2 regions of the Streptomyces sp. NBC_00080 genome follow, and region 1 is predicted to be linked to the other one. Evidence: riboswitches for the same ligand, from Rfam matches in the RefSeq annotation. Region 1 holds a riboswitch; the other holds the start of a gene.
What was found. A riboswitch is a leader RNA that binds a small molecule or an ion and turns the genes downstream of it on or off. The one in region 1 is predicted to bind S-adenosylmethionine.

Region 1 (15,345 bases):
CGACGACGAGAACAAGGCGGAGATCCCGCCGGTGGACGCGAAGGCGCTGAACCTCGGCGGCAGCGCCGCCCTGGCCTCGGACGTCGAGGGCGCGCAGGCGGCCGGCGGGGTCTATGTCGGCAACCTCAACCAGGTCGGCAACTCGGTCACCTGGACGGTCAACGGCATCCCGTCGGACGGCACGTACACGCTGTTCGCGCACTACAGCGTGCCGGGTGAAGACCAGGCGATGACGCTCACGGTCAACGGCAAGACCTTCGGCAGCAAGTTCCCCCTCAAGAACTACGCGAAGGGGCCCGCCGGAGACTTCGTCAAGGGCTGGACGACGAGCTACACGTATCCCACGCTCACCAAGGGCACCAACACGCTCACCCTCTCCTGCCAGGACGGCGACAAGTGCAACGTCCTGCTGGACCAGTTGTGGGTGAAGGCGGGCCAGGTCAAGAGGTGAGCCCCCGGGTTCAGGCCGCGGTCATCTCCGCGGCCACCGTGATCCGGCCGAGCAGCTCCTCGTAGGCGGCGCGGTCGAACTCGCCCGCCGCCGGGGCCGCCACGGTCGCCGCCGACAGGGCCACCGCGCGGGACAGGCGGTCCGGCCAGGGGAGGCGTTCCACCAGGCCGGACAGCAGGCCCGCGACCGCCGAGTCGCCCGCGCCGACCGGATTGCCGTGGACGCGGCGTGGCGGGGCGGCGCGCCAGCGGCCCTCCTGGGTGACCGCGAGGAAACCTTCGGCGCCCAGCGAGGCCACGACGGCGTGCGCGCCGCGCCTTCGCGCGTCCCGGGTCGCCTGCAACGGCTCGTGCGAACCGGTGAGTTCGGCCAGTTCGGTGGCGTTCGGTTTGACGATGTCCGGGCGGGCGGCGACCCCGCGGCGCAACGGCTCTCCGCTCGTGTCCAGCAGTACGGGGACACCCGCGGCCCGTGCCCGCCGCACCAGGACCGCGTACGCGCCCACCGGCACCCCCGGCGGCAGGCTGCCGCACAGGGCCACCGCGTCGGCGCCGGCGAGCAGCCCCTCGTACGCCTCCTGGAAGGCGGACCACTCGGCCGGCGCGATCACCGGGCCGGGTTCGTTCAGCTGGGTCGTGTCGCCGGTGCGGGCGTCGACGACCGCGACCGTGCGGCGGGTGGCCCCGGCGACCGGGACGAGGGCGTCCACGATCCCGGTCACGGCGGTGAGTTTTTCCTGTACGACCCGGCCGGTGGGGCCGCCCGCGAAGCCGGTCGCCGTCACCTCGTGGCCGAGGGCGGCCAGCACCCGGGCGACGTTCAGCCCCTTGCCGCCGGGCCGTTCCCGCACGTCGGTCACCCGGTGCGAGGCGTGCGGCCGCAGCGCGGGCACGCGATAGGTGAGGTCGAGAGCGGTGTTCAGGGTGACGGTGAGGATCACCTGGCGGCCTCCCCCGGCTGGCGTGCGTACATGAACGGTTCCGGAACTCTCCGGCTTCCGGAGGCCTGATCATGCCAAAGAGACGGCGACCGGCCCAGTGCGCGGGTCGGCCACCGTTCCTGTGCGGGGGGACGTTTCAGGCCAGTTGGGGATCCACCACCCAATCCCCCTTGCGCATCACGCCCTTGAGCTCGAAGTTCTCGTCCAGCAGGACCAGGTCGGCGTCCTTGCCGGGTTCCAGCGAGCCCACCCTGTCGTCGAGGCCCAGCAGCCGTGCCGGATTGGCGGACAGCGCGGCGACGACGTCCTCGACCGGCAGCCGGTCGATCGTCACCGCCCGCTGGAAGGCGCGGTCCTGGGTGAGCGTGGAGCCCGCGATCGAGCCGCCCTCCACCAGCCGGGCCACGCCCTTGCTGACCTCGACCTCCAGCGGACCGAGCAGATAGCGGCCGTCGCCGATGCCCGCCGCGTCCATCGCGTCCGTGATGAACGCCACCCGACCCGGGCCCGCGTGACGGAACGCCAGCTCCAGGGCGGCCGGGTGCAGATGCGTGCCGTCGTTGATGAGCTCGACCGTCACCCGCTCGTCCTCCAGGAGCGCGGCGATCGGGCCGGGGCTGCGGTGGCCGAGCGGCGGCATCGCGTTGAAGAGGTGGGTGGCGACGGTGGCCCCGGCCTCGATGGCCTGAACCGTCTGCTCGTACGTCGCGTCCGTGTGCCCGACGGCGGCGATCACGCCGTGCTCGGCGAGCAGTCGTACGGAGTCCAGGCCGCCCGGGAGTTCCGTGGCGAGGGTGACCATGCTCGCCCGGCCGCGCGCCGCGTCGATCAGCTTGCGCACCTGAGCCGGGTCGGGGTCGCGCAGCAGTGCCTCGGAGTGCGCGCCCTTGCGGCACGGCGAGATGAAGGGGCCCTCGAAGTGGATGCCGGCCAGGTCGCCCTGCTCGGCCAGTTCGCTCAGCAGGCCGGCCTGACGGACGAGGAAGTCCATCTCGTCGGTGACGGTCGAGGCGACGAGGGTGGTGGTGCCGTGCAGCCGGTGGGTGTGGATGGCCTTCAGGACGTCCTCGGCCGTGCCGGAGAAGGAGGCTCCGCCGCCGCCGTGGTTGTGCAGGTCGACGAAGCCGGGGACCAGCCAGTGGCCCGTCACGTCGAGGACGTCCCCGTGCGGGGCTTCGGCCGCGATCTTCGTGCCGTCGATCGTGACGCGGCCGTCGGGAACCGTGCCCGTCGGCAGTACCACCCTGGCGCCGATGAGTACCTGCGGGCGCGTCGTGGGTCGTTGCGCAGTTCCCCGCGCCCCTAGGGGGGTGGCCATCAGGGTGTTACCTCCATACCGTCGGTTGTGTTGAGGAGATCCCAGGCCAGGAGGCCCGCGCCCAGGCAGCCGGCGGTGTCGCCCAGGGCCGCCGGCACGATCTCCGGCAGCTTCTGGAAGGTCACCCGTCGGCGGACCGCGTCCCGTAGGGGCGTGAACAAGGTTTCCCCCGCCTCGGCGAGGCCGCCACCGATGACGAGCGTGCGGGGGTCCAGCAGGGTGAGGGCGGTGACCAGGCCGTCGGCGAGCGCGTCCACGGCCGTCTGCCAGACCCGGACGGCGTTCGGGTCGCCGGACGTGACGGCCTTCGCGCAGTCCGCGGCGTCCGCCTTCGGATCCCCGCAGGCCGCCGCCCATGCCTCGCTGACCGCCGCGGCCGACGCGAAGCGCTCCAGACAGCCGTGCTGGCCGCACGGACACGGGGTTCCGCCGGGGCGTACGACGATGTGGCCGATCTCGCCCGCGAAGCCGTGGGCGCCCGCCTCCACCCGGCCGTCGACGCCGATCGCCCCCGCGATGCCGGTGCCCAGCGCCACGAACAGGAACCGGTCCGCGCCCCGGCCCGCCCCGATCCGGCCCTCGGCGAGGCCGCCGGTGCGCACGTCGTGCCCGAGGGCGACGGGAGCGCCGAGGCGGTCCGCGAGGAGTGCGCGCAGGGGTACGTCCCGCCAGCCCAGGTTGGCCGCGTAGGCGGCGACGCCGTTCGCCTCGTCGACGATGCCGGGCACGGCCACGCCCGCCGCGGCCGCGGGCTCGCCGAACTGCCGGGCGCCGTGTTCGCGCAGCTCGGCGGCGAAGTCGAGGATGCCGGCGACGACCGCGTCGGGTCCGCGCTCACGGCCGGTGGGCCGGCGGGCCCGGTGCAGCAGTGCGCCGTCCGCGCCGACCAGGGCGGCCTTCATCCCGGTGCCGCCCACGTCCAGGGCGATGACATGTCTCACGGGGACAGTGTGGACCGAGGACCCGCGAGAGGTCTAGTCCACTCGCGGGTTGTGGGGGTACCGTGCCGCCCCGGAGGCCGAAAGAGGTCTAGTCCACATGGGTGGTGTAGACCTTAATCCGCATAGCGGTCCATTGGTATGATCAATCAGTCGGGAGCGTCACGGTGCAGCGGCGGGCACGGAAGTCAGGAACGATCACGGGTGCGGTCGCGGGGGTGTCGGCCCTCGGTATGGCCGCGGTCCTCACCGGCTGCGGACTCTCCGGAGACTCCGACGACGTCACGCTGAGACTCGTCGCCGCCGACTACGGCGACAGCAGCGCCAACAGTTCGAAGAAGTACTGGGACAAGCTCGTCGAGGGTTACGAGAAGGACCACCCCGGCGTCACCGTCGACGTGAGCGTCTACTCCTGGAACGACGTGGACGCCAAGGTCAAGGCGATGGTCGACGCGGGCAAGGCCCCCGACATGGCCCAGATCGGCGCGTACGCCGACTACGCGGCCGCCGACCTGCTCTACAAGGTGAGCGATGTGCTCTCCATCCCCGTCGAGGCCGACTTCGTGTCCCAGCTCGCCAACGCGGGCGAGGTGCACGGGGTGCGGTACGGCATGCCGTTCGCCTCCTCCACGCGGCTGCTGTTCTACAACAAGACCCTCTTCGCCAAGGCCGGCCTGACCCCGCCGACCACCTGGGCCGAGCTCGCCGAGGACGCGAAGGCGCTCAAGGACGAGGGCGTGAAGTACCCGTACGCACTGCCCCTCGGATCCGAGGAGGCGCAGGCCGAGACCCTCCAGTGGCTGCTCAGCGGCGGGGGCGGCTACACCCAGACCGTCAGCGCCTACAGCATCGACTCCACCGAGAACGTCGAGACCTTCGACTGGCTGAAGGACGACCTGGTCGGCAAGGGCCTCACCGGGCCGGTCGCGCCGGACAAGCTGAACCGGGCCGCCGCGTTCGCCGCCTTCGCCGCCGGCGACGTGGGCATGCTCAACGGGCACCCCTCGCTGATGAAGGCGGCCGCGAGCAAGGGCGTGAAGTTCGGCATGGTGCCGATGCCCGGCGTCGCCGGCCCGACCAAGGTCTCCATGGGCGTCGCCGACTGGATGACCGCCTTCAAGCAGAACGGACACGCCGAGCAGGTCGGCGACTTCCTCGACTACGTCTACAGCGAGAAGAACGTGCTGGACTTCTCCCGCGAGTACGACCTGCTGCCGGTCACCACCTCGGCCTCCCAGGTCATGGGCGCGGCCAAGGAGGACGCCGACCTCAAGCCGTTCCTCGACGAGCTCCCGCTCTCCGAGACCTACCCCGTCGGACGGACCTCCTGGGCGAAGGTCAGCGCGGAGATCAAGCAGCGGATCGGCCAGGCCGTGACCGCGAACGGCGACCCGGCCGGCGTACTGGGCGAACTCCAGACCACGGCCACGACGCTGGACGCCGGCACCGGCTGACGAGCCGGCCGGCGCTGGGCCGCTGTCGGTGCCGGGCGTTACCGTGCGGACATGGAGCGGCGAGCGGAAGCGGACGGGCTGGGGGCGGGGGAGCGGGGCATCCTCGCCCTGGAGCGGCGCGGGTTCTCCGGCCCCGGCGCGAAGGAACGGGCGATACGCGAGGAACTGGACCTGTCCCCGGTCCGCTACTACCAACTCCTCAACGCCCTCCTGGACGACCCCCGCGCCCTGGCCCACGACCCGGTCACGGTGAACAGACTGCGCAGGGTGCGGGCGGCGAGGCGGGGGGAGCGCTAGCCGCTGGCGTGCGTTGGCTATCGTCGGCGTATGGGCACCCACGAGACGCACTCCTCGGAACCCGAACCCCTCTCCCTCCCCGTTCCGGTCACCCCGGCGGGCCGCGCCGCGCTCGACGCGATCGTCGGCCGGCCCGCCACCACGCTCGTCGCGCTCGACTTCGACGGCACCCTCGCCCCGATCGTCGAGAACCCGGAGGACGCCCGGGCGCACCCCGGCGCCGTCCCCGCGCTCACCGCCCTCGCGCCGAAGATCGCCGCCGTCGCCGTCATCACCGGGCGGCCCGCCGAGGTCGCCGTCCGGCACGGCGGATTCGCCGGGGCCGCAGGACTGGAGCACCTCGCCGTCCTCGGCCACTACGGCGCCGAACGCTGGGACGCCCGCACCGGCACCCTGAGCGCCCCGGCCCCGCACCCGGGAGTGGCCGCCGTCCGCGCCGAACTCCCGCGGGTCCTGGCCGCCGCCGGGGACCTGCCGGGTGTCTCGGTCGAGGAGAAGGGCGGCCGGGCCGTCGCCGTCCACACCCGCCGCGCCGACGACCCCCGGGCCGCCTTCGAAGCGCTGCGGGCCCCGCTCACCGACCTCGCCGCCCGGCACGGCCTGATCGTCGAACCCGGCCGGATGGTCCTGGAGCTGCGCCCGCCGGGCATGGACAAGGGTGTCGCCTTGCTGGAACACGTCCGCGAGACCGGCGCGCGGTCCGTCCTCTACGCCGGTGACGACCTCGGCGACCTGCCCGCCTTCGCCGCCGTGGAGAAGCTCCGCGCGGACGGCGTACCCGGGCTGCTGGTGTGCAGCGGCAGCACCGAGGTCGGCGAACTCGCGGAACGCGCGGACCTCGTCGTCGACGGGCCCGCAGGCGTCGTACGGCTGCTGCGGGAACTGGCCGCTCAGCTCGGCTGAATCTCCCGCAGCGCGTTCAGCTGGTCCAGGAACCACTGGGCCGGGGGAAGCGCGGTCGCCGCCGCGGACAGCCGCTTCGTGCGCTCGGCCCGCTCCTCCGGCTTCATGGTCAGCCCCTCGTGCAGGGCGCGGGCGGTCTCCAGGACGTCGTACGGGTTCACCGTGATCGCGTCCTCGCGCAGTTCCCAGTAGGCCCCCGCCTCCCGGGACAGGACCAGCGCGCAGCCCTCGTCGGAGACGACCGGGACCTCCTTGGCGACCAGGTTCATGCCGTCGCGGATCGGGTTCACCAGGGCCACGTCGGCCAGCCGGTAGGCGGCGAGGGAGCGGGCGAAGTCGTCCTTGAGGTTCAGCAGGACCGGGGTCCAGCCGGGCGTGCCGTAGGCGTCGTTGATCTCCTCGGACAGCCGCTGCACCTCGGCCATGTAGTCGCGGTAGACGGCGAGGTCCTGGCGGGAGGGGTAGGCGAAGGCCACGTGGACGACCCGTTCGCGCCACTCCGGGTGGTCGTCGAGCAGCTGCCGGTAGGCCAGGAGCCCGCGCACGATGTTCTTGGACAGCTCGGTGCGGTCGACGCGGACGATCGCCTTGCGGCCCTCGCCGATCTCCGCGCGCAGCGCCGCCATGCGCTCGTCGACGTCCGGCCGGTGCGAGCGCTCGCGCAGGAAGTCGGCGTCGGCGCCGAGACCGTGCACGCCGATCCTCGTCCTGCCGGGGCCGCCGGCGAACTCCGTACAGCACGCGGTGAACGCGTCCGCCCAGCGCCGGGTGAGGAAGCCCAGGCGGTCCGCGCCGAGCATGCCGTGCAGCAGCTGCTCGCGGATGTCCCCCGGCAGCAGCGCGAAGTAGTCCACCGGTGCCCACGGGGTGTGGGAGAAGTGGCCGATCCGCAGGTCAGGGCGGAGTTCGCGCAGCATCCCCGGCACCAGACAGAGGTGGTAGTCCTGGACGAGGACCGCCGCGCCGTCCGCCGCATCCTCGGCCAGCGCCTCCGCGAACGCCCGGTTGTAGGCCTCGTACGACGCCCACTGGCGGCGGAACTCCGCGTCGAAGGCGGGCTCCAGCGGTGTCTGGTAGAGCAGGTGGTGGACGAACCACAGCACGGAGTTGGCGATGCCGTTGTAGGCGTCCTCGTGCACATCGGCCGGAACGGCCAGCATGCGCACGCCCTCCTCGCCGACGCCGCGCCGGACCGCCTCCCGGTCGCCGTCGGAGAGCGCGGAGCACACCCAGAGGGCGCCCGCCTCGGGCCCGATGGCCGACAGGCCGGAGACCAGCCCGCCGCCCCCGCGTTTCGCGTGCAGCGAGCCGTCCTCGCGTACCTCGTAGGAGACCGGACCGCGGTTGGACGCGACCAGCACCTCGGCGGCCCGGGCGGCAGTGTCGTGCGTGGAAGCCATACGCCCAACCTAGCCCGGTCGGGAAACGCTCAAACGTACGGTCGCGCTGCGTGGACGGGCCGTATCCGGCCGTGTCGCCGCGGTCGGCGCCATGCCGTATACGGCCCGTCCGGCACTCACGCGACCTTGCGGGTCGCGTACTCCGCGATCTCCGCCATCGGCGGCCGTTCCTCGGTGTCCACGGAGTACGTCCGCGGCTCGAAGCCGTCCGCGCTCCGTTCGAACTGGGTGAGGGACGGGCGGATCAGGTGCCCGCGGGCCAGCCGGAGCTGGGCGGTGCGGTAGATGGCCGCCGCCATCCGGCCCAGCGCCTGCCCGTCCTGGTGACGGTGCTTGCGCACGCCGATGTCGACCTGGGCGAGGGCGTCCAGGCCCACCAGGTGCAGGGCGTCCACCAGCATGCCCAGCTCCACGCCGTAGCCGACGGGGAAGGGCAGCTGCTCCAGCAGGCTGCGGCGGGCCGCGTACTCGCCGCCGAGCGGCTGCACGAACCCGGCCAGCTGCGGCCAGTGCATGTTGAGCAGCGGGCGGGCCATCAGCTCGGTGACCCTGCCGCCCTGGCCGGCCGCGCCGCCCAGCGGACGGTCGTACATGCCCTTGACCAGATCCACCCCGGGGTCGGTGAGCAGCGGGCCGACGATCCCCGAGACGAAGTCCGAGGAGAACTCCCTCAGATCGGCGTCGATGAAACAGACGATGTCCCCGGTGGTGACCAGCAGGGAGCGCCACAGGACCTCGCCCTTGCCGGGCACGGCCGGTATCCGCGGCAGGATGTCGTCCCGGTGGACGACCCGCGCGCCGGCCGCCGCGGCCACCTCGGACGTACGGTCGGTCGAGCCCGAGTCGACGACGACGATCTCGTCGACGAGCGGGACCTGGTGCATGAGGTCGTGACGGATGACCGCGACGATGTCACCGACCGTCTCCTCCTCGTTCAGCGCGGGCAGGACGACGGACACCGACTGGTTCGTGGCGCGCTTCGCGGCCAGGATCCGGTGGAGCGGACGATCGGTCGCGGACCAGGAGCGGGTGGCCAGCCAGCGCTCAGTTTCTCGAAGCACAGTCTGCGGCTCCTCACTGTCGTGATCACACCGGGTGCACGGGAGGTGACCGTGTGATCCATCTCGCGGTTCGGACGACTCTCTCAACTGTCCTGGCCTTCGGTTACAGTCTTGAACAACGCGGATGACCATCGCATGTCCGAGGTCGCCCCCCGTTCACAACTTCATACCGCTCATCCAGAGGGGCAGAGGGATACGGCCCGATGAAGCCCCGGCAACCCTCCAGCCGGTCTCGTAACGATCACTGATCCACGTGGTGATCGCTTCGCGAGGCTCCCGGCTCGGGAAGGTGCCAAATCCGTCTCACGGCGAGATGCGTCGTGAGGAAGATGAGGAGAAAGGGCCTCGCCTCACATGGCTGCGCAGACTGTTGCAAGCACCACCGACTCTACGACGTCCTCTGCTGTCGACCTCGGTCCGGCCGCGGCGTTGACCTGCCGCGAGTGCGGCCACCGCGTGCCCCTCGGCCCGGTCTTCGCCTGCGAGGAGTGTTTCGGGCCGCTCGAGATCGCCTACGACTTCTCCTCCTACGACACGGAGGAGCTCCGCAAGCGCATCGAGTCGGGGCCCGCGAACATCTGGCGCTACGCGCCGCTGCTGCCCGTCCCCGCGGACGTGGCCGACAAGCCCAACATCAACCCCGGCTGGACCAAGCTCGTCCAGGCCGACAACCTCGCCCGTGAACTGGGCGTCGACGCCGGCAAGCTCTTCGTCAAGGACGACTCCGGCAACCCGACCCACTCCTTCAAGGACCGGGTCGTCGCCCAGGCCATCGAGGCCGCCCGCGCGTTCGGCTTCACCACTCTCTCCTGCTCCTCCACGGGCAACCTGGCCGGTGCCGTCGGCGCCGCCGCCGCCCGGGCGGGCTTCCGGTCCTGCGTGTTCATCCCGCACGACCTGGAGCAGGGCAAGGTCGTCATGGCCGCCATCTACGGCGGCGAGCTCGTCGGCATCGAGGGCAACTACGACGACGTCAACCGCTTCTGTTCCGAGCTCATCGGCGACTCGGCGGGCGAGGGCTGGGGCTTCGTCAACGTCAACCTGCGGCCCTACTACGCCGAGGGCTCCAAGACGCTGGCGTACGAGATCTGCGAGCAGCTCGGCTGGCGGCTGCCGGACCAGCTGGTCGTGCCGATCGCCTCCGGCTCCCAGCTCACGAAGATCGACAAGGGCCTTCAGGAGCTGATCAAGCTCGGGCTGGTCGAGGACAAGCCGTACAAGATCTTCGGCGCGCAGGCCGAGGGCTGCTCCCCGGTGTCCGTGGCCTACAAGGCCGGGCACGACGTGGTCCGCCCCCAGAAGCCGAACACCATCGCCAAGTCGCTGGCCATCGGCAACCCGGCGGACGGTCCGTACGTCCTCGACATCGCGCGGCGCACCGGCGGCGCGGTGGAGGACGTGAACGACGAGCAGGTGGTCGACGCGATCAAGCTGCTGGCGCGCACCGAGGGCATCTTCGCGGAGACCGCCGGTGGTGTGACGGTGGGCGTGACGCGCAAGCTGATCGAGAACGGTCTTCTCGACCCGACGCTCACCACCGTGGTGCTGAACACGGGTGACGGTCTGAAGACGCTGGACGCGGTGGCCGGCAGCGGCCTGACCGCGACCATCCGCCCGACCCTGGAGTCGTTCCGGGACGCTGGTCTCGGCTGAGAGATTTGTTGTTCGTCTGCGGGCCGTGGGGCTGGTCGCGCCCACGCGGCGGCAGCCGCACGATCCAGACAGCCCCGCGCCCTTCGGGGCGCTCCGCCTGACCGGAGGTCGAAAGAGCATGAGCGTCAACGTCCGCATCCCCACCATCCTGCGCACCTACACCGGCGGCCAGGCCGAGGTGAAGGCCGAGGGCGCGACCCTGGGTGAGGTCATCGCCGACCTGGAGAAGAACCACACCGGCATCGCCGCCCGGGTCCTGGACGACCAGGGCAAGCTGCGCCGGTTCGTCAACGTGTACGTGAACGACGACGACGTCCGCTTCGAGCAGGGCCTGCAGACGGCGACCCCGGACGGCGCCGGCGTCTCGATCATCCCGGCCGTCGCAGGTGGCTGACCGTAGTTCAGTACCCATCGGTAGTAACCGTCGGTAACAGCGATTACCGAGCGTTCATCGAATTGCCCTCTCCGCGATAGAAGCGGAGGGGGCAATTCAGTGTGGTTGAGCGCGGTACAGTTGGGGAACCCGGTCCCGATCACCGGATCCGGAGCCTTTGATTTCTGCCCCGCGCCCGACAAGAAGCAGCCAATGTGTGCGCCTCTTTCGTGGCATTTGTGGCTTATACAGGGCCCGACTTGCCCTTAATTCGGGCGAATTCTCGCCACATTCCGGATCCCATGCGTCCGGAATTCTCGTCCGACTGACCTGTTGCAGACGGCAGTTGGACAGATACATTCAGCCGCGGTCGACGCGTTCCGGCGCACGCCCCCAAGCCAACCGGGGGGTGAGGTCTGACCCGGATCCGCGAAGTGTGGATCCGTGCAAGGGCCAGTAATAGGGGAGTTAGGCATGGCTCAGGGCACCGTCAAATGGTTCAACGCGGAGAAGGGGTACGGCTTCATCGCGGTCGACGGTGGTGCGGATGTTTTCGTCCACTACAGCGCGATTCAGATGGACGGCTACCGCACCCTGGAAGAGGGTCAGCGGGTCGATTTCGAGATCTCGCAGGGTCAGAAGGGGCCGCAGGCGGACATGGTCCGGCTCGCGACCGGCTGAAGCACGCGCCGACTGAAAGCGTCGTTCTTCTGTACAACTGACGAAGGGCTCGCACCCCCATGGGGGTGCGAGCCCTTCGGTCTGTCCGGGGGCGTGCGCGAGGCGTCGGTGAGACGTCCGCGAGGGGTGTCCGGAAGGGCACGGGTCCGGCGGAGGCGCTTGCACTCTCATGGGTCGAGTGCTAATCATTGGCGTTAGCACTCTGAAGGTGAGAGTGACAACGAGGACCGGGTCGGTGAGGCCCGCAGGCCAGGTGGGGCAAGGAACCACGAGGCCGGCGAGCCGTCCGTCGCGGGCGCCAGCGCGGTCCGGAGCAATCCACCCCAGTCCGGGAGGACCACTTCACATGGCCAAGATCATCGCGTTCGACGAGGAGGCACGGCGCGGCCTCGAGCGCGGCATGAACCAGCTCGCGGACGCCGTGAAGGTGACGCTCGGCCCCAAGGGCCGCAACGTCGTCCTCGAGAAGAAGTGGGGCGCACCCACGATCACCAACGATGGTGTTTCCATCGCCAAGGAGATCGAGCTCGAGGACCCGTACGAGAAGATCGGCGCCGAGCTGGTCAAGGAAGTCGCCAAGAAGACGGACGACGTCGCCGGTGACGGTACGACCACCGCGACCGTCCTCGCCCAGGCCCTGGTCAAGGAAGGCCTGCGCAACGTAGCCGCCGGCGCCAACCCGATGGCCCTCAAGCGCGGTATCGAGAAGGCCGTCGAGGCCGTCTCCGGTGCCCTGCTCGAGCAGGCCAAGGATGTCGAGACCAAGGAGCAGATCGCTTCCACGGCCTCCATCTCCGCCGCCGACACCCAGATCGGCGAGCTCATCGCCGAGGCGATGGACAAGGTCGGCAAGGAAGGCGTCATCACCGTCGAGGAGTCCCAGACCTTCGGTCTGGAGCTGGAACTCACCGAGGGTATGCGCTTCGACAAGGGCTACATCTCGGCGTACTTCGCCACCGACATGGAGCGTATGGAGGCCGTCCTCGACGACCCGTACATCCTGATCGCGAACTCCAAGATCGCGAACGTCAAGGACCTGCTCCCGCTCCTCGAGAAGGTCATGCAGGGCGGCAAGCCGCTGCTGATCATCGCCGAGGACGTCGAGGGCGAGGCCCTGTCGACGCTGGTCGTCAACAAGATCCGCGGCACCTTCAAGTCCGTCGCGGTCAAGGCGCCGGGCTTCGGCGACCGCCGCAAGGCGATGCTGAACGACATCGCCATCCTCACCGGTGGCGAGGTCATCTCCGAGGAGGTCGGTCTCAAGCTCGAGAACACGACCATCGACCTGCTCGGCAAGGCCCGCAAGGTCGTCATCACCAAGGACGAGACCACCATCGTCGACGGTGCCGGCTCCTCGGACCAGGTCGCCGGTCGGGTCAACCAGATCCGCGCCGAGATCGAGAACAGCGACTCGGACTACGACCGCGAGAAGCTGCAGGAGCGCCTGGCGAAGCTCGCCGGCGGTGTCGCGGTCATCAAGGCCGGTGCCGCCACCGAGGTGGAGCTCAAGGAGCGCAAGCACCGCATCGAGGACGCCGTCCGCAACGCGAAGGCCGCCGTCGAGGAGGGCATCGTCGCCGGTGGTGGCGTGGCCCTCATCCAGGCGTCCTCCGTCTTCGAGAAGCTGGACCTCGAGGGTGACGAGGCGACCGGCGCCAACGCCGTGCGCATCGCGCTCGAGGCCCCGCTGAAGCAGATCGCCGTCAACGGTGGTCTCGAGGGTGGCGTCGTCGTCGAGAAGGTCCGCAACCTGCCCATCGGCCACGGCCTGAACGCCGCGACCGGTGACTACGTCGACATGATCGCCGAAGGCATCATCGACCCGGCGAAGGTCACGCGCTCTGCCCTGCAGAACGCCGCCTCCATCGCCGCGCTGTTCCTCACCACCGAGGCCGTCATCGCCGACAAGCCGGAGAAGGCCGCCGCGCCCGCCGGCGGCGGCATGCCGGGCGGTGACATGGACTTCTGATCGACCTCTGGTCGATCGCCCGTCCTTCGGACCGAGGGCGGCACTTCCCGGAAGCGGGGGGTGCCGCCCTCGGGCGTTTTCGGGGTGCTGATGAGGACGTGGTGCCGGGAGGCCGAACCGTGACGCCTGCTCCCGGGAGGGGGTTTCGTCGGTTCAGGCGGCGGCGTAGTGGGAGGCGATGGCGGGCTGGCCCGTGTAGTTGGGGCCGGCGGCCGGGTCGGCGCCCAGGTAGCGGAACGGAAGGCGGACGGCTCGGGCGCCCCGGAGGGTGAGGCGGTGGTGGCGGGGGCTGTAGTCGTAGCCCGCCGCGCGCAGAGCCGAGACCACGCCTCTCGCGGCGGTCGAACCGTCGGCGTGACGCACCGACTCCGGGTCGAAGTGGGCGACCAGCAGGCCGTCCTCGCTCAGCCAGGACGCGGCGCGGGTGAGCAGACCGAGCTGGTCGCCGACGTAGTGCAGGCCGTGGACGCAGGTGATCAGGTCGTAGGTCCGGGCCGGGGTCCAGGAGGAGACGGAGGCGACTATCTCCTCCAGGGCGGGCGGGGCGGGCCGCGGGACGAGCGGGCCCACCAGGTCGACGGCGGTGAGGACCGCCTCGGCCTGCAGGGCGGACGCCGCCTCGCGCAGGGCGCGGCCCTCGCCGCTGCACAGGTCCAGCCAGGAGGGCGCGGGGCGGTGCGCCAGGTGGGCCAGGAGGTCGACGCCCAGTTCACGGGCGTAGCTGTTCACGCCGGTGAGGCCGCGCTCGCGGTTCATGCTGTTGTTGGCGACCACGGAGGACCGTTCCAGCTCGGGGGAGGAGAGCAGGGAGCTGAGCGGCGGGGGCTTCGGCATGGCGTCATTCTCGCGGCCGGGATGGGTGGCAGAGAGGTGCGGCCCGGGTGCGTGGCCGGGATCACAGGGGCTCTCTCCAGGGGTCCGGAATGGCGCGGGGGGCCGGGGGGTTTCAGTGGGAGAGGCACTAAATGCATGTGCACATACCCAACGGTCCATCGCCCCGAGGAGCCCCCCACGTGAGCATCACCCCGCCCGCCGCCACGCGCGCCGCCGAGATTCTCGCCCGCCCGGTGTCCATCAACGGACTCACCGTCCCGAACCGCATCGCCATGGCGCCGATGACGCGCATGTTCTCCCCGGGTGGCGTTCCCGGTGAGGACGTCGTGTCGTACTACGGCCGTCGGGCCGCCGCCGGTGTGGGCCTCATCGTCACCGAGGGGACGTACGTAGGGCACGAGTCGGCGGGACAGAGCGACCGGGTGCCGCGCTTCCACGGCGCGGAGCAGCTCGCGGGCTGGGCGAAGGTCGCGGAGGCCGTGCACGCGGGCGGCGGGACGATCGTGCCGCAGCTGTGGCACCTCGGGATGGTGCGCAATCAGGGCGAGCCGCCGTTCGCGGACGCGCCCGCCGTCGGCCCCTCCGGCATCCGGGTCGACGGCACCGAGGGCACCGGCAAGGCGATGACCCAGCGCGACCTGGACGACGTCATCGGCGCGTTCGCCGAGGCCGCGGCCGCCGCCGAGCGCATCGGCTTCGACGGCGTGGAGATCCACGGCGCCCACGGATACCTCGTGGACCAGTTCCTGTGGGCCGGCACCAACCGCCGTACCGACGCCTACGGCGGCGACGCCGTGGCCCGTGCCAGGTTCGCCGCCGAGCTCGTGGCCGCCGTGCGCGAGACCGTCTCGGCCGAGTTCCCGATCATCTTCCGCTACTCGCAGTGGAAGCAGGAGGCGTACGACGCGCGACTCGCCGAGACGCCGGAGGAGCTGGAGGCCATCCTCGCCCCGCTCGCCGCCGCCGGTGTCGACTCCTTCCACGCCTCCACCCGCCGCTACTGGCTCCCGGAGTTCGAGGGCTCGGACCTCAACCTCGCGGGCTGGACGAAGAAGCTGACCGGCAAGCCCACC
Region 2 (15,345 bases), 1.7 Mb from region 1:
CCCACCTCCAAGAAGCGCCTGGGCGTCGCGTTCGGCCCCGACGCGGGCGAGTACGGCGTCGGCCAGCCCGTCACCGCCAAGCTGGACCAGCCCATCAAGGACCCCGCCCAGCGGGCCGTCGTCGAACGCGCCCTCAAGGTCGACTCGACGCCGTCCGTGCAGGGCGGCTGGCACTGGGTGGACGACAAGGAACTCCACTACCGGCCGCAGGAGTACTGGCCGGCCCACGCCAGCCTCCGGGTGCACAGCAACCTGGACGGCATCAAGATCAGCGACCGGCTGTGGGGCGGTCCCACGAAGGACCTCAAGCTCACGATCGGCGACCGGGTCATCGCCGTCACGGACGCGTCGTCGCACTCCATGACGGTCTTCAAGAACAACGAGGAGATCAACCAGATCCCGGTGACCACCGGCAAGCCCGGCTTCGAGACCCGCAACGGCGTCAAGGTCGTCCTGGGCAAGGAGTACTTCGTACGGATGCGCGGCACCTCCGTCGGTATCGCGGAGGGCTCCTCGGAGTCCTACGACCTGCCCGTGTACTACGCCACCCGCGTCACCTGGAGCGGCGAGTACGTCCACGCCGCCCCCTGGTCCGTGGGCTCCCAGGGGTACGCGAACGTCAGCCACGGCTGCACCGGCATGAGCACGGGCAACGCCGAGTGGTTCTTCGACAACATCCGCCAGGGCGACGTCGTCCAGGTCGTCAACAGCTACGGCGACACGATGGAGACCTTCGGCAACGGCTTCGGCGACTGGAACCTGGACTGGAAGAAGTGGACCAAGGGCAGCGCGCTGACGGGCGGCAAGCAGAAGGCGGAGCAGGACACGTCGAGACTGCGGCCCGCCGCGGTGTAGGCACTGCCGGGGGCACGGCTGCCGGGGGCGCGGGGAACCCACGCCCCTGTGCCCCCGCTAGGCGCTCTGTGTAAGGCTCTTGCGCCGCATCAGGGACGCCAGGGCCGAAGCGAACTCCACGGGCTCCACAGGCAGCGTCACAGCCGCGTCAGCGCGGCTCCAGGTGGCGAGCCAGGCGTCCTGGGGCCGCCCGATGAGCAGGAGCACCGGCGGGCACCGGAAGACCTCGTCCTTGATCTGCCGGCACAGCCCCATGCCGCCCATGGGCACGGCCTCGCCGTCCAGGACGACGACGTCGACGCCGCCCCTGTCCAGCTCTCGCACCACCGCCGCGGGCGTCGCGCACTCCAGGAACTCCACCACGGGGACGTCCGGCGCGGGCCTGCGCCCGGTCGCGAGCCGGACCTGCTCGCGGGTGTTGGCGTCGTCGCTGTAGACCAGCACCGTGGCGGTCGCCTGCATGCTTCCTCCGTGACATCAGCGTCGTACGGACAGAACCGATGCCGCGGATGCTACTCCCTTGAACACGTCGTCAACACCGCTTGGAACACCACTTCGATGGGCCATACGGGCAGTACACACGGTGCGAACACTCCGAACGGCACCCCCCGGAGTGAGGGCGGGATAAGGGACCGACATAATGTCGGTCGTGGCGACAGCAACGACAGTAGAAACCGGGCACGCGCACCCGTCGGTCAATCGGCCGAACCTCACCAGTGTCGGAACCATCATCTGGCTGAGTTCCGAGCTGATGTTCTTCGCGGCCCTCTTCGCGATGTACTTCACCCTGCGATCGGTGACGGGTCCTGATCACTGGAAGGAAATGGCCGAGGCCCTGAACTTCCCGTTCTCGGCCACCAACACCACGATCCTGGTGCTCTCCTCGCTCACCTGCCAGCTCGGCGTCTTCGCCGCCGAGCGCGGTGACGTGAAGAAGCTCAGGATGTGGTTCATCGTCACCTTCATCATGGGTGCGATCTTCATCGGCGGTCAGATCTTCGAGTACACGGAGCTGGTGAAGAAGGACGGGCTCTCGCTCTCCTCCGACCCGTACGGCTCGGTGTTCTACCTGACCACCGGCTTCCATGGCATGCACGTGACGGGCGGCCTCATCGCCTTCCTGTTCGTCCTCGGGCGCACCTACGCGGCCAAGAGGTTCACCCACGAGCAGGCGACCGCGGCCATCGTCGTGTCCTACTACTGGCACTTCGTCGACGTCGTCTGGATCGGCCTCTTCGCCACGATCTACATGATCAAGTAGCCGGGCACGCTCGCTCCCGCACATCCCAAGCATCGACGCAGAAGATCCTGACACCGGGGTAATCCGTGAAAAAGCTCTCCGCACGACGACGCCATCCGCTGGCGGCGCTCGTCGTCCTACTCCTCGCGCTGGCGGCTACCGGGGGGCTGTACGCCGCGTTTGCGCCCGCGAGCAAGGCGCAGGCAGACGACACCGCCCAGTCCCTCGCCATCGACGAGGGCAAGAAGCTCTACGCCGTTGGCTGCGCAAGCTGCCACGGCACCGGCGGTCAGGGGACCTCCGACGGCCCGAGCCTGGTCGGCGTGGGCGCCGCGGCCGTCGACTTCCAGGTCGGCACCGGGCGCATGCCCGCGGCTACCTCCCAGGGCGCCCAGGTGCCCTCGAAGAAGGTCATCTACACGCAGGCCGAGATCGACCAGCTCGCCGCGTTCATCTCCTCCCTGGGCGCCGGCCCGTCCGTCCCGACCGACGCCGAGTACGGCCCGGAGGGTGCGGACATCGCCAAGGGTGGCGAGCTGTTCCGCACCAACTGCGCGCAGTGCCACAACTTCACCGGCAAGGGCGGTGCCCTCACCAAGGGCAAGTACGCTCCGACCCTCGAGGGCGTGGACCCGAAGCACATCTACGAGGCCATGCAGACCGGCCCGCAGAACATGCCTTCCTTCCCCGACACCACCCTGTCGGAGCAGAACAAGAAGGACATCATCGCGTACCTGCACGCGGTCAACAGCGACGAGACGAACAACCCCGGTGGTCTGGAGCTGGGCGGCCTCGGGCCGGTCAGTGAGGGCCTGTTCGCGTGGATCTTCGGTCTCGGTGCCCTGATCGCGGTAGCCGTCTGGGTCGCCGCTCGGACCGCAAAGGCCAAGAAGTCATGAGTAGCCAAGACATTCCAGAAGAGAACCTGCCCGCTGAGCAGGGCCACGCACACGGCAGCGCCGTAGGCGTCGCGGACGAGCAGAACCCGTTCGCGGACCCGGGGCTGCCCCCTCACGAGCATCGCATCCAGGACATCGACGAGCGGGCCGCCAAGCGGTCCGAGCGTGCGGTCGCCTTCCTGTTCACGCTGTCGATGCTCGCCACGGTCGGCTTCATCGCCTCGTACGTGGCGATCCCCGCCGACAAGTCGATCTTCGTGTTCCCGATCGGCCACCTCAGCGCGCTGAACTTCGCGCTGGGTCTGACGCTGGGCACGGCGCTGTTCACCATCGGCGCCGGCGCGGTCCACTGGGCCCGCACCCTGATGTCCGACGTGGAGGTCGCCGACGAGCGGCACGCGATCGCCGCGCCCCCCGAGGTCCGTGCGAAGGTCCACGCGGACTTCAAGCAGGGTGCCAAGGAGTCCGCGCTCGGCCGTCGCAAGCTGATCCGCAACACGATGTTCGGCGCGCTCACCCTGGTGCCGCTGTCCGGTGTCGTGCTGCTGCGCGACCTCGGCCCGCTGCCCGAGGACAAGCTGCGTCACACGCTGTGGGCCAAGGGCAAGCTGCTCGTCAACATGAACACGAACGAGCCGCTGCGTCCCTCGGACGTCGCCGTCGGTTCGCTCACCTTCGCCAAGCCCGAGGGCCTGGAGGAGCACGACGAGGAGTTCCAGAACGAGATCGCCAAGGCGGCCCTGATGATCGTCCGGCTCCAGCCGGACAACATCAAGGACAAGCAGGAACTCGACTGGTCCTACCAGGGCATCGTGGCGTACTCGAAGATCTGCACCCACGTCGGTTGCCCGATCTCGCTGTACGAGCAGCAGACGCACCACGTGCTGTGCCCCTGCCACCAGTCCACCTTCGACCTCTCCGACGGTGCCCGAGTGATCTTCGGCCCCGCCGGCCACGCCCTGCCGCAGCTGCGCATCGGTGTGAACGACGAGGGCTATCTCGAGGCGCTCGGCGACTTCGAAGAGCCCGTCGGTCCTGCTTTCTGGGAGCGCGGATGAGCACGAACGAGAACACCGAGAGCAACGAGTCCCGCGAACGCGGGAAGGCTCCGGCGGGCGAGCGGATCGCCGACTGGGCCGACGGTCGGCTGGGGATCTACTCCCTGGCCAAGGCCAACATGCGCAAGATCTTCCCCGACCACTGGTCGTTCATGCTGGGTGAGATCTGCCTCTACAGCTTCATCATCATCATCCTCACGGGTGTGTACCTGACGCTGTTCTTCCACCCGTCGATGAACGAGGTGGAGTACCACGGCAGCTACGTCCCGCTCCAGGGACAGCTGATGTCCGAGGCGTTCAGCTCGACCCTGCACATCTCCTTCGACGTGCGCGGCGGTCTGCTCATCCGGCAGATCCACCACTGGGCGGCGCTGATCTTCCTCGCCGGCATGTTCGTGCACATGATGCGCGTGTTCTTCACGGGCGCGTTCCGCAAGCCGCGTGAGGTCAACTGGCTGTTCGGCTTCCTGCTGTTCGTCCTCGGCATGTTCACCGGTTTCACCGGTTACTCGCTCCCGGACGACCTGCTCTCCGGCACCGGTGTCCGCTTCACGCAGGGCGCGATCCTGTCGACGCCGATCGTCGGCACGTACATCTCGATGTTCCTGTTCGGCGGGGAGTTCCCGGGCCACGACTTCGTGGCGCGGTTCTACTCGATCCACATCCTGCTGCTGCCGGGCATCATGCTCGGGCTGGTGGTCGGCCACCTGATCCTGGTCTTCTACCACAAGCACACGCAGTTCGCGGGCCCCGGCAAGAGCAACAAGAACGTCGTCGGCATGCCGCTGCTGCCGGTGTACATGGCCAAGGCCGGAGGCTTCTTCTTCCTGGTCTTCGGTGTCATCGGGGTCATCGCGGGCATCGCGCAGATCAACCCGATCTGGGCCATGGGCCCCTACCGTCCGGACCAGGTGTCCACCGGCGCCCAGCCCGACTGGTACATGGGCTTCGCCGAGGGTCTGATCCGCTTCATGCCGGGCTGGGAGATCAACATCTGGGGCCACACCCTGGTCCTGGGCGTGTTCATCCCGCTGCTCCTGTTCGGTGTCCTGCTCGCGATTCTCGCGCTCTACCCCTTCATCGAGTCGTGGGTCACGGGCGACAAGCGCGAGCACCACATCCTGGACCGGCCGCGCAACGCCCCGACGCGCACCGCGCTGGGCGTCGCCTGGGTCACGATGTACATGATCATGCTGGTCGGTGGTGGCAACGACCTGTGGGCCACCCACCTCCACCTGTCGATCAACTCGATCACCTGGTTCGTCCGGATCTTCTTCATCGCCGGACCGGTCATCGCGTACATCGTCACCAAGCGGATCTGCCTCGGCCTCCAGCGCCGGGACCGGGACAAGGTGCTGCACGGTCGAGAGACCGGCACCATCAAGCGCCTGCCGCACGGTGAGTTCATCGAGATCCACGAGCCGCTCAGCCAGGAGCAGCTGCACACCCTCACGGCGCACGAGCAGTACCAGCCGGCCGCGATCGGCGCCGCCGTCGACGACAACGGCGTCGAGCGCAAGGTGAAGGGCAAGGAGAAGCTCCGCGCCAAGATCAGCGGGGCGTACTTCGGTGAGGACCAGCAGATTCCGAAGCCCACCGCGGAGGAGTACAAGGAGATCACGAGCGGCCACGGCCACCACTGATCGCTGAGGCGTCGCCACGCCACGGGAAAGGGCCCCGTCCGGTCTTCGGACGGGGCCCTTTGCCGTGCCCACGGGCTGGATAGGGTGGGGTGCACCTTGTCACGAGGTGCACGACGGCACACGACGTACCAGACGAACACGACGACACACGCAGGAGCGGCTATGAGCGCTGTGACCCCCGCTGGAGGCGACACCGCGGCGGGCCGTTCCTGGCCCGAGGTGCTGAACGGTCTGCTGTACGGTCGCGACCAGGACGCCGACGCCACGTTCTGGGCGCTGGACCGGATCATGCGGGGCGAGGCGACCGACGCGCAGATCGCCGGGTTCGTGGTGGCACTGCGGGCCAAGGGCGAGACCGTCGCGGAGATCAACGGGCTCGTCCGGGCGATGTACGAGCACGCCAACCTGATCGAGGTGCCCGGCCGGACCGTCGACATCGTCGGCACCGGCGGCGACGGCGCGAAGACGGTCAACATCTCCACGATGTCGGCGATCGTCGTGGCCGGCTCGGGCGCCACGGTCGTCAAGCACGGCAACCGGGCGGCGTCCTCCGCGTCCGGCGCCTCCGACGTCCTGGAGAAGCTCGGCGTCAATCTGGAGCTGACCCCGCGGCGGGTGGCCGAGGTGGCCCAGGAGGCCGGGATCACCTTCTGCTTCGCGATCAAGTTCCACCCGGCGCTGCGTCATGTGGGCGCCGCGCGCGGCCAGCTGGGCATCCGCACGGTGTTCAACGTGCTCGGCCCGCTGACCAACCCCGCCAAGGTGCGGGCCCAGGCGGTCGGGGTCGCGGACCCGCGGATGGCGCCGGTCGTCGCGGGCGTCTTCGCCGAGCGCGGCAACTCGTCCCTGGTCTTCCGGGGCGACGACGGCCTCGACGAGCTGACCACGACGGCCACCTCCCATGTGTGGGTCGTCCGCGACGGCAAGGTCACCGAGGAGACCTTCGACCCGCGTGACGTCGGGCTCGAACTGGTCCCGGTCGAGGCTCTGCGGGGCGGGGACCCGTCGTACAACGCGGAGGTCGCCCGCCGACTTCTGGAGGGCGAGAAGGGCCCGGTGCGGGACGCCGTGCTACTGAACTCGGCGGCGGCGCTGGTGGCCCTGGAGCCGGGCTCCGGGACCCTCGCCGGGCAACTGCGCGACGGCATGGACAAGGCGGCCGAGTCGATCGACTCGGGTGCGGCCAAGCGGGCGCTGGACCGCTGGGTCGCCGCCACCCGGGCGTGACGCCCCACCGCTGACGGCCGTCCCGCGATCCGGACACGGGTTGCGGGACGGCGATCACTTCACGTAGTTTCCTGTATCAGGTCATGAGTGACAGTCATGAGGCCCCGGCCGACTGTCCGGCAACCCTCCGTCCGTGGCGGGGTGCCCCGGGTGAGGACCAGGTCGTAGGCAGCGAGGTCTACGGCAAGCGCGGACCCCTCGCACTCTTCTGAGTGAGTACCGCCAGGGGTCCTGGTCGTTCGAGGGAGCCTTCCGTGAGCAAGCGAATGCGATAGGGCGTAGAGCCCCGCCTCCGCACACCCCTTTCACCTTCCTCCGTGCTCGAGCCATGTCCGCTCGCACGGCGGTCCCCCCTTGCCTCTCACGGGAGTTCGCCATGTCTGTCCCCACCGCTGCCGCCGCCCGTACCGTTTGTGCGCCGCTGCCCGTTCTCGGCCGGGATGTCACGGTCCCGCTCGTCACGGGCGGCGAGGTCACCTACGCGGCGCTCGACTACGCGGCCAGCGCCCCCGCCCTCCAGCGCGTCTGGGACGACGTGGCGGCCTACGCCCCTTACTACGGCAGCGTCCACCGGGGGGCCGGCTACCTCTCGCAGCTGTCCACGGACCTCTTCGAGAACGCCCGCAGGACGGTGACCGAGTTCCTGGACTGCCGCCCCGACGACCAGCTGGTCTTCACCCGCTCGACGACGGACTCCCTCAACCTGCTGGCGCGCGCCCTCCCGGCCGGCTGCCAGGTCTTCGTCTTCGAGACCGAGCACCACGCCTCGCTGCTGCCCTGGCAGGACGCCCGGGTCACCTACCTGGACGCCCCGCGCACCCCGCGCCAGGCCGTCGAGACGCTGGAGCGGGCCCTCGCCGACCGTGACCCGCACGGCCCGGCCCTGGTCTGTGTCACCGGCGCCTCGAACGTCACCGGCGAGCTGTGGCCGGTACGCGAGCTGGCGGCCGCCGCGCACGCCCACGGCGCCCGGATCGTCCTGGACGCGGCCCAGCTGGCCCCGCACCACCCGGTCTCCGTGCGGGAGCTCGACGTCGACTGGGTCGCCTTCTCCGGTCACAAGCTGTACGCGCCCTTCGGCGCCGGCGTGCTGGCCGGCCGCGCCGACTGGCTGGTGGCGGCCGACCCGTACCTCGCCGGCGGCGGCGCCAGCCGCAAGGTCACGCGGCGCGAGGACGGGGGAGTGGACGTGGAGTGGCACGAGAGCGCCGCCCGCCACGAGGCCGGCTCCCCGAACGTGATCGGCGCCTACTCCATCGCCTCGGCGTGCAAGGCCCTCGCCGAGGCGGGCTTCGACGGCCTGGTCGCCCGGGAGGAGTACCTGATCGCGAAGGTGCGGGCCGGTCTGGCCGAGGTCCCGCAGGTCAAGGTGCTGTCCCTGTTCGGCGACGACGCCCCGCGGGTCGGCGTGATCTCCTTCGTCGTCGAGGGCTGGAACAGCTCCCACTTCGCCGCCGCCCTCTCCGCCGAGTACGGCATCGGGGTCCGCGACGGCCTCTTCTGCGCCCACCCCCTGGTCCGCACCCTGCTGGGCAGCGACCCCCAGACCCAGGGCGAGTGCGGCGCCCCCGAGGCGGCTCCCGGCGAGAAGTCCCTCAACGCGATCCGGGTGAGCTTCGGCGCGGGAACCCCGGACGAGCACGTGGAGCGCTTCGTGAACGCGGTGCGCGAACTGGTGAGCGAGGGCGCGCGGTGGCAGTACCGGACGGAGGACGGCCGCTGCGTGCCCGCGCTCTGAGCGACGGTCCGCCGGAGGCGGTGGTCAGCCGGTCAGGAGTCCAGCCCGATCGCGAACGCCGCCTCCAGGTCGTGCTGCGAGTAGGTGCGGAAGGCGACGTGCGTGTCCGTGCCCTCCACCCCGGGGATCTTGCTGATGCTGCCCGGGATGACCTCCGCCAGGTCCTCGTGCTCCTTCACCCGCACCATGGCGATCAGGTCGTACGTCCCGGTGACGGAGAAGACCTCGCTGACGGAGTCCAGCGAAGCGATCCGCTCCGCGATCTCGGGAATCCGGTCCACGCTGGTCTTGATGAGGACGATCGCGGTGATCACGGCTGGTTCTCTCCCTCGGGGGCCGGAGCTGGGGCGGGCTTCACTCTAGTCGCCCGCCCGTCACCCGCCGCCGCCCCTTCGAGGCCGCCCTTCGGGCCCGGCTTCTTCCCGAAACGGGCCCACGCGTAGAGGAGCCCCAGGCCGAAGCCCACCAGGTGCGCCAGATAGGCCACCCCCGGCCCCTGGGCGGCCTGCCCCGCCGCCACCCACTGCAGGGCCGCCCAGAAGGGCAGCACGACCCATGCGGGGAAGCGCAGCGGCAGGAAGAACAGGAACGGCAGGAGACTGGTCACCCGCGCCCGGGGGAACAGGTACAAGAACGCGCCGAGGACCGCGGAGATCGCTCCGGAGGCGCCGACCAGGGACTGCGACGACTCGGCGTTGGCGGCGGCGTAGCCCAGCAGGGCCAGGTAGCCGCAGCCGAGGTAGAAGAGCGTGAACTCGACGCGGCCCATCCGGTCCTCGGTCATCGTCCCGAAGACGTAGAGGAAGAGCATGTTGCCCAGCAGGTGCACCCAGCTGCCGTGGACGAAGAGGGCCGTGGCCGGGGTCAGGGCGGCCCGTGGCGCGCCCTCGAAGAGCTCGCCTGGCACCACGCCCCAGCGCCGGAAATAGGCGCGCTGTGCCGCCAGCAGCTCGTCGCCGGAGCCGTACGCCGGATTGAAGCCCGAGGCGGGCCCGATCAGGAAGATCAGGCAGCACAGGGCGATCAGTGCGTAGGTCACCGGCGCCGGGCGGTTGCGGACCACCCTGCCGACCGTCCCGTTCCAGTCGCCGATCATGAGAACAAAGCATGACGTAATCGGACGCACTCGTCCGGACCGCCTCGCCGCCGCGGACGGATGGGCGGCGAGTACCCGCCAGGCCGTAGGGTTACGAGCCATACGCGCGGGGGAGCCTCCGGCCCGTCCCCGGCAACCGGAAGCACGACACTAGAAGGAAGCGGATAGCCACGATGACGGTTCCCCTGCCGACCGCCGCGACGCGGTGGCGCTGCACGCTCTGCGGCAACCTCACGCGGTTCGACGTGACGCGCTCGTCGAAGGTCGTCGAGTACGTGCACCTCGACCTCGCCGGTGAGCCGAAGGTCGAGGAGCGCGAGGTGGTCAGTGAGACCATCGAGTCGGTGCGGTGCCGCTGGTGCAACGCCGTGGACCAGGTGGAACTCGTGGATCGGCCGGGCGCCGGTTCCTGACGATGGGGGTCCCCCCGCTCGAGCGAAGCCGAGAGTGGGGGAGGCCCGCACAGTATTGGGGTGTGACGGATGGTGGAGAGCGCAGGCGGGGGGCCGGGCGACGGCGCCGCCGAGATGCTCGACCGTCCGCTGCCGGACGGCGTGCGGCGCAGGGTCGTACAGATCGTCTCCGACGGCTTCGGCGGGCTGACCGTTGGTGAACTGCCCGTCCAGTTGCGGCAGTACGCCCGGTTCGCGCCGAACCGGCGGGCGAAGTTCGCGGGCAACGCGATGGCCGCCGCGCTGGAGACCGATCCGCTCTTCCGGCAGCGCATCGCCGAGAAGTTCAGAGAGGCCCAGCCGGAACTCGCCGGCGCTCTCGACTCCGGCTCGCCGACCCCGGCCGCGGACCCGCACGAAGTGGCGGCCGCGGCCTATGTGCTGCGGCCCCCCGGCTGGGTGAAGCTGGTCACCGCGGCCGGTGAGGAGGCCCAGCGGGCGGACGCCGAGCGGGCCGGCGAGGAGAGCCGGGCCGAACTGGAGCGGCTGCGCGAGGAGCTCGACCGGGCCCGTGAGCAGTCCCGGGCGGGCACCGAGGGGCTGCGCGCCGAACTCGACGCCGCGAAGAAGGAAGCGGAATCGCTCCATCGCAAGCTGCGTTCGGCCCTCAGTGACGTGAAGCGGGGCGAGGCCGCGCTGCGCAAGGTGCGCGGCGAGCTGGACACCGTGCGTGCCGAGGGGCAGGCCCAGGTGTCGGCCGCGGAGAGCGAGACCCGGCGGCTCAAGGCGCGGCTCGGAGAGGTGGAGGCGGCGCTGGAGGCCACCCGGCGGGCGGCGCGCGAAGGGCGCAGCGTCGAGGACATGCGGGTGCGGCTGCTGCTGGACACGGTGCTCGACGCGGCCCAAGGGCTGCGGCGGGAACTGGCGTTGCCGCCGGTGTCGGTGCGTCCGGCGGCAACCGTCGACGCGGTCGAACCGGGGCGAATGACCCCGAAGGACATCGCCACGCGTGCTCTGTCGGAGAACGATCCGGCCATTCTCGACCAGTTGCTCGCGCTGCCCCAGGCCCATCTCGTCGTCGACGGCTACAACGTCACCAAGACCGGCTATCCGCAGATGCCGTTGGAGAAGCAGCGGCTCCGGCTGCTCGGGCAGCTCTCGCAGCTCGCCGCGCAGACCGGCGCCGAGGTCACCTGTGTCTTCGACGGGGCCGAACTGGCCGCTCCGGTGCTGCTCGCGCCGCCGCGCGGGGTGCGGGTGCTGTTCTCCAAGCCGGGTGTCACGGCCGACGAGCTGATCCGTCAGCTGGTGCGGGCCGAGCCGCCGGGCCGGCCGGTCATCGTGGCCTCGACCGACCGTGAGGTGGCCGACGGGATCGCCAAGGCGGGTGCCCGACCGGTGGCTTCCGCGGTACTTCTGAAGCGGCTGTCCTAAACGTCGAAGTTCCAGGTTTATTGACCGAATTGGCTGGATCGTCACGCAACGTAGCGTCAATCGAGCATGACTACACGTGAGTTGATTGAAAAAACTGCGTTGCGTGATGGGTTTTTTTCTCCTGAGGATTTGAACTGATCACGGCGAGGTCACTAAGGTCAGGGCTCGCATCTCCAAACGGGTGATCACTCAAAAGAAGGAGCCCGTCTCCGTGGCGTCCCACCGTCGACCGAAGCAGCCGAGTCGCGCACGCGTGACCGTGCTGACCACCGCAGCCGCCGCTGCCGTCGTACTGAGCTCGCAGGCCGCCAACGCGGCGCCCAGCGAGAAGCTCACCAAGGACGAGGTCAAGACCAAGGTCGACAAGCTCTACGAGGACGCGGAGCAGGCCACCGAGAAGTACAACGGTGCCAAGGAGAAGCAGGAGAAGCTCCAGAAGGAGATCTCCACCATCCAGGACAACGTCGCTCGCGGTCAGGCCGACCTCAACGAGCTGCGCGACTCCATGGGTCTGGCGGCCGCGGCCCAGTACCGCACCGGGTCCATAGACCCCTCCTTGCAGCTGCTCCTCTCCTCGGACCCGGACGACTACCTGGACAAGGCGTCCGCCGCCGACCAGCTCAGCGCCCAGCAGGTCGAGGCGCTGAAGAAGATCCAGGAGAAGCAGCGCGAGCTCGCGCAGGAGCGCAGCGAGGCCTCCACCAAGCTCAAGGACCTCGCCACCACCCGCACCGAACTGGGCAAGAAGAAGAAGGAAGTCCAGGCCAAGCTCACCGAGGCGCGCAAGCTCCTCAACACGCTGACGGCCAAGGAGCAGGCGTCCCTCGCGGCCGCCGACGCCCGCGCCAGCCGCGACGCCGGCGACCGGGTGGACCTCGGCGACTCCCCGACGGGCTCCGGCCGGGCCATGGCCGCCTTCCAGGCCGCCCAGAGCCAGCTCGGCAAGCCGTACCAGTACGGCGCCACCGGCACCGCCACGTACGACTGCTCGGGTCTGACCTCCTGGGCCTACGCCCAGGCGGGCGTCTCCATCCCGCGCACTTCGCAGGCGCAGGCCAACGCCGGTACGCGCATCTACTCCCAGAGCGCCCTCAAGGTCGGCGACCTGGTCATCTTCTACGGCGACCAGCACCACGTCGGCTTCTACGCGGGCAACGGCCAGGTGCTGCACGCCCCGCGCACCGGCACCGTCGTGCGCTACGAGTCGATCAACAACATGCCCTTCCAGTTCGGCGTCCGGATCTGATCGGTCCCCGGACCGGGACACCATGCCGCCCGAACGGGCGAATTACGGCAACGAGAAGTGACCCCACGCCCCGCCGGTGACCTGCGTCAGCGGCGGGGCGTCACTGTGCGTCGCCGCCGAGGTCTTTGGCCGACCCCCCACCGCGGGGCTACTGTCTGCCGCGTTTCCCTGTCCGCCAGCGGAAGGAGCGCGGCATCCCGTGGGGTCCCATCGCCGCCTTGCACAGTCCGGGTTCGACCGGGGCGCCACCAGCGCCCTGAGCGTGCTGTCCGTCGCGGCCGCCGCGTTCGGCGCCGTGTCCGCCGTACCGGCCACGGCCGCTCCGCACGACGACACCCGCGCCGAGGTGGACCGTCTCTACGAGGAGGCCGAGAAGGCCACCGAGGCCTACAACACGGCCGACGAGCGCGCCGACACCCTGCGGGGGCAGGTCGGCGTGGCCCAGGACCACATCGCCCGGCAGCAGGAGCGCATCAACGGCCTGCGCGAGCAGCTCGGTTCGCTGGCCGGCGCCCAGTACCGCTCCGGCGGCCTCGACCCCTCCCTGGCGCTGCTGTTCTCCGACGACCCGGAGGAGTACCTGGCCAAGGCGTCCGTCCTCGACCGGATCACCGCCCACCAGGCGGGGGAGCTGAGGGAACTCCAGGGCGCCATGCGGGAACTCACCCAGGAGCGCGCCGAGGCCGCGGGCAAGCTCGCCGAACTGGAGAAGAGCCGCAAGGCCGTGGTGCGGCACAAGCGGACCGTGGAACAGAAGCTCGCCAAGGCGCGGGAGCTGCTCAACGCCTTGCCGTCCGCCGAACGCGCCGCCTTCGACCGGGCCTCCCGCTCCGGCCGGGACACCATGTCCGACCTGTCGGGCGCCGTCCCGGCCTCCGGCCGCGCGGGCGCCGCCGTGGCCGCCGTGCGCTCCGCGCTCGGCAAGCCGTACGTCTGGGGCGCCAACGGGCCCACCGGGTTCGACTGTTCGGGCCTCATGCAGTGGTCGTACGCGCAGGCCGGGATCTCGCTGCCGCGCACCTCGCAGGCCCAGGCGCACGCGGGCCGGCGGGTGCCGCTCTCCCAGGCCCGGCCCGGCGACATCGTCACCTACCGCTCCGACGCCAGCCATGTCGGCATGTACGTCGGCAACGGTCAGGTCATCCACGCCCCCTATCCGGGGGCGCCGGTGCGTTACGACCCGGTCGGGATGATGCCGGTCTCGTCCGTCACCCGGCCCTGAGCGGAGCCCGCGCGGGGCCGCCGCCGTACGATCGGGAGGATGGCTGGTCGAGGGCGGGCGCGCGGACCTGGGGTCCTGGGGCTCTGTCTGCTGCTCGTCTCGCTCCTCGTCTGTCTGGTCGGCTGCGGCGGGCGGCCCACGTCGGACCACGCGAAGGCCGATGTGCAGCGGGTCCTCGACCGGCGGGCCGCCGCGGTCCTGGACCATGACCAGGGCGCCTACGCGGCCACCGGTGCCGCCGCCGGGTACGCCGCGGTACGGGCCGTTCCGCTGGCGGCCTGGTCGTACCGCGTGACGGCGCTCCACCGCAGCGGGGACACCGCCACCGCCGACGCCGAACTGAGCTACCGCGTCGACGGCTACGACAAGGCCCCGGTGACCACGGCCCGCGTGCTGCGTCTGACCCGTGACGGGGCCGGCCGGTGGTCGGTGGCCTCGGACAGGCCGGCGACGAAGGCCGGCCAGCAGCTGTGGGACCAGGGCACGGTGAGTGTCGTACGGGGCGCGCACAGTCTGGTGCTGGGGGTCGGGCAGTCCGGGGCGCGGCTGCGGTCCTTCGCCGACCTGGCCGACGACGCCGTCCCGGAGGTCTCGGCGGCCTGGGGCACCGGCTGGGCGGGGCACCTCGTCGTCCTCGTACCGAAGTCGCTGGAGGGCATGGCGGGGTTGCTCGGCTCGCCCGCCTCCTCCTACCGGGGGATCGCCGCGGTCACCACGGGCGAGACGGGCGGCGGGGCCAGGACGCCCGCGGACCGGATCATCGTCAACCCGGACGCGTACGGCATGCTCGGCCGGGTCGGCCGGCAGGTGGTCCTCACCCACGAGGCCACCCATGTCGCGACGCGCGCGCACACCAACGCGGCCACCCCGCTGTGGCTGTCCGAGGGGTACGCCGACTGGGTGGGCTACCGCGGTACCGGCCGTACCCCCGCCGAGGTCGCCCCGGAGCTCCAGCACGCCGTCACGGACGGCGCCGTCCCGGCGGCGCTGCCCACCGACGGCGACTTCGGCTTCTCCGGCGACGCCGACCGGCTGGCCCGGGCGTACGAGGGCGGCTGGCTGGCCTGCCGGATGATCGCCGAGCGGTGGGACGAGGTGAGGCTGGACGCGTTCTACCGGGCCGTGGGGGAGCACCGGGAGCGGTCGGGGGCGGTGGAGGGCGCGCTGAAGAGCGTGCTGGGCACCTCCCTCGCGGAGTTCACCGCGGACTGGCAGGGCTACCTGAAGACTCAGCTCGCCTGAGTCAGCTGCTCGATCGCCTCGCGCAGCCAGGCCCGCTCCGCCTCGCCCGTCGC

Region 2: another riboswitch for S-adenosylmethionine. It lies ahead of OHU34_RS30740 (aminotransferase class V-fold PLP-dependent enzyme); the one in region 1 lies ahead of thrC (threonine synthase).

What each region holds. Positions count from the first base shown of each region.
Region 1 is NZ_CP108235.1:5,171,358-5,186,702, forward strand. Features, by position in the region: gene OHU34_RS23250 (carbohydrate-binding protein) at 1-451, shown strand, start outside; gene OHU34_RS23255 (1-phosphofructokinase family hexose kinase) at 462-1,391, opposite strand; gene nagA (N-acetylglucosamine-6-phosphate deacetylase) at 1,528-2,709, opposite strand; gene OHU34_RS23265 (ROK family protein) at 2,709-3,650, opposite strand; gene OHU34_RS23270 (ABC transporter substrate-binding protein) at 3,866-5,101, shown strand; gene OHU34_RS23275 (DUF3263 domain-containing protein) at 5,153-5,398, shown strand; gene otsB (trehalose-phosphatase) at 5,429-6,301, shown strand; gene OHU34_RS23285 (trehalose-6-phosphate synthase) at 6,289-7,701, opposite strand; gene OHU34_RS23290 (glucosyl-3-phosphoglycerate synthase) at 7,818-8,762, opposite strand; SAM riboswitch class I at 8,933-9,098, shown strand; gene thrC (threonine synthase) at 9,117-10,415, shown strand; gene OHU34_RS23300 (MoaD/ThiS family protein) at 10,534-10,809, shown strand; gene OHU34_RS23305 (cold-shock protein) at 11,263-11,469, shown strand; gene groL (chaperonin GroEL) at 11,816-13,438, shown strand; gene OHU34_RS23315 (class I SAM-dependent methyltransferase) at 13,592-14,272, opposite strand; gene OHU34_RS23320 (NADH:flavin oxidoreductase) at 14,452-15,345, shown strand, end outside.
Region 2 is NZ_CP108235.1:6,909,298-6,924,642, forward strand. Features, by position in the region: gene OHU34_RS30705 (Ig-like domain-containing protein) at 1-855, shown strand, start outside; gene OHU34_RS30710 (response regulator transcription factor) at 913-1,317, opposite strand; gene OHU34_RS30715 (heme-copper oxidase subunit III) at 1,496-2,116, shown strand; gene OHU34_RS30720 (c-type cytochrome) at 2,182-2,994, shown strand; gene OHU34_RS30725 (ubiquinol-cytochrome c reductase iron-sulfur subunit) at 2,991-4,052, shown strand; gene OHU34_RS30730 (cytochrome bc complex cytochrome b subunit) at 4,049-5,695, shown strand; gene trpD (anthranilate phosphoribosyltransferase) at 5,858-6,922, shown strand; SAM riboswitch class IV at 7,002-7,118, shown strand; gene OHU34_RS30740 (aminotransferase class V-fold PLP-dependent enzyme) at 7,299-8,660, shown strand; gene OHU34_RS30745 (Lrp/AsnC family transcriptional regulator) at 8,693-8,974, opposite strand; gene OHU34_RS30750 (rhomboid family intramembrane serine protease) at 8,971-9,756, opposite strand; gene OHU34_RS30755 (hypothetical protein) at 9,930-10,169, shown strand; gene OHU34_RS30760 (NYN domain-containing protein) at 10,239-11,582, shown strand; gene OHU34_RS30765 (C40 family peptidase) at 11,794-12,828, shown strand; gene OHU34_RS30770 (NlpC/P60 family protein) at 13,028-14,050, shown strand; gene OHU34_RS30775 (hypothetical protein) at 14,090-15,292, shown strand; gene OHU34_RS30780 (PadR family transcriptional regulator) at 15,280-15,345, opposite strand, start outside.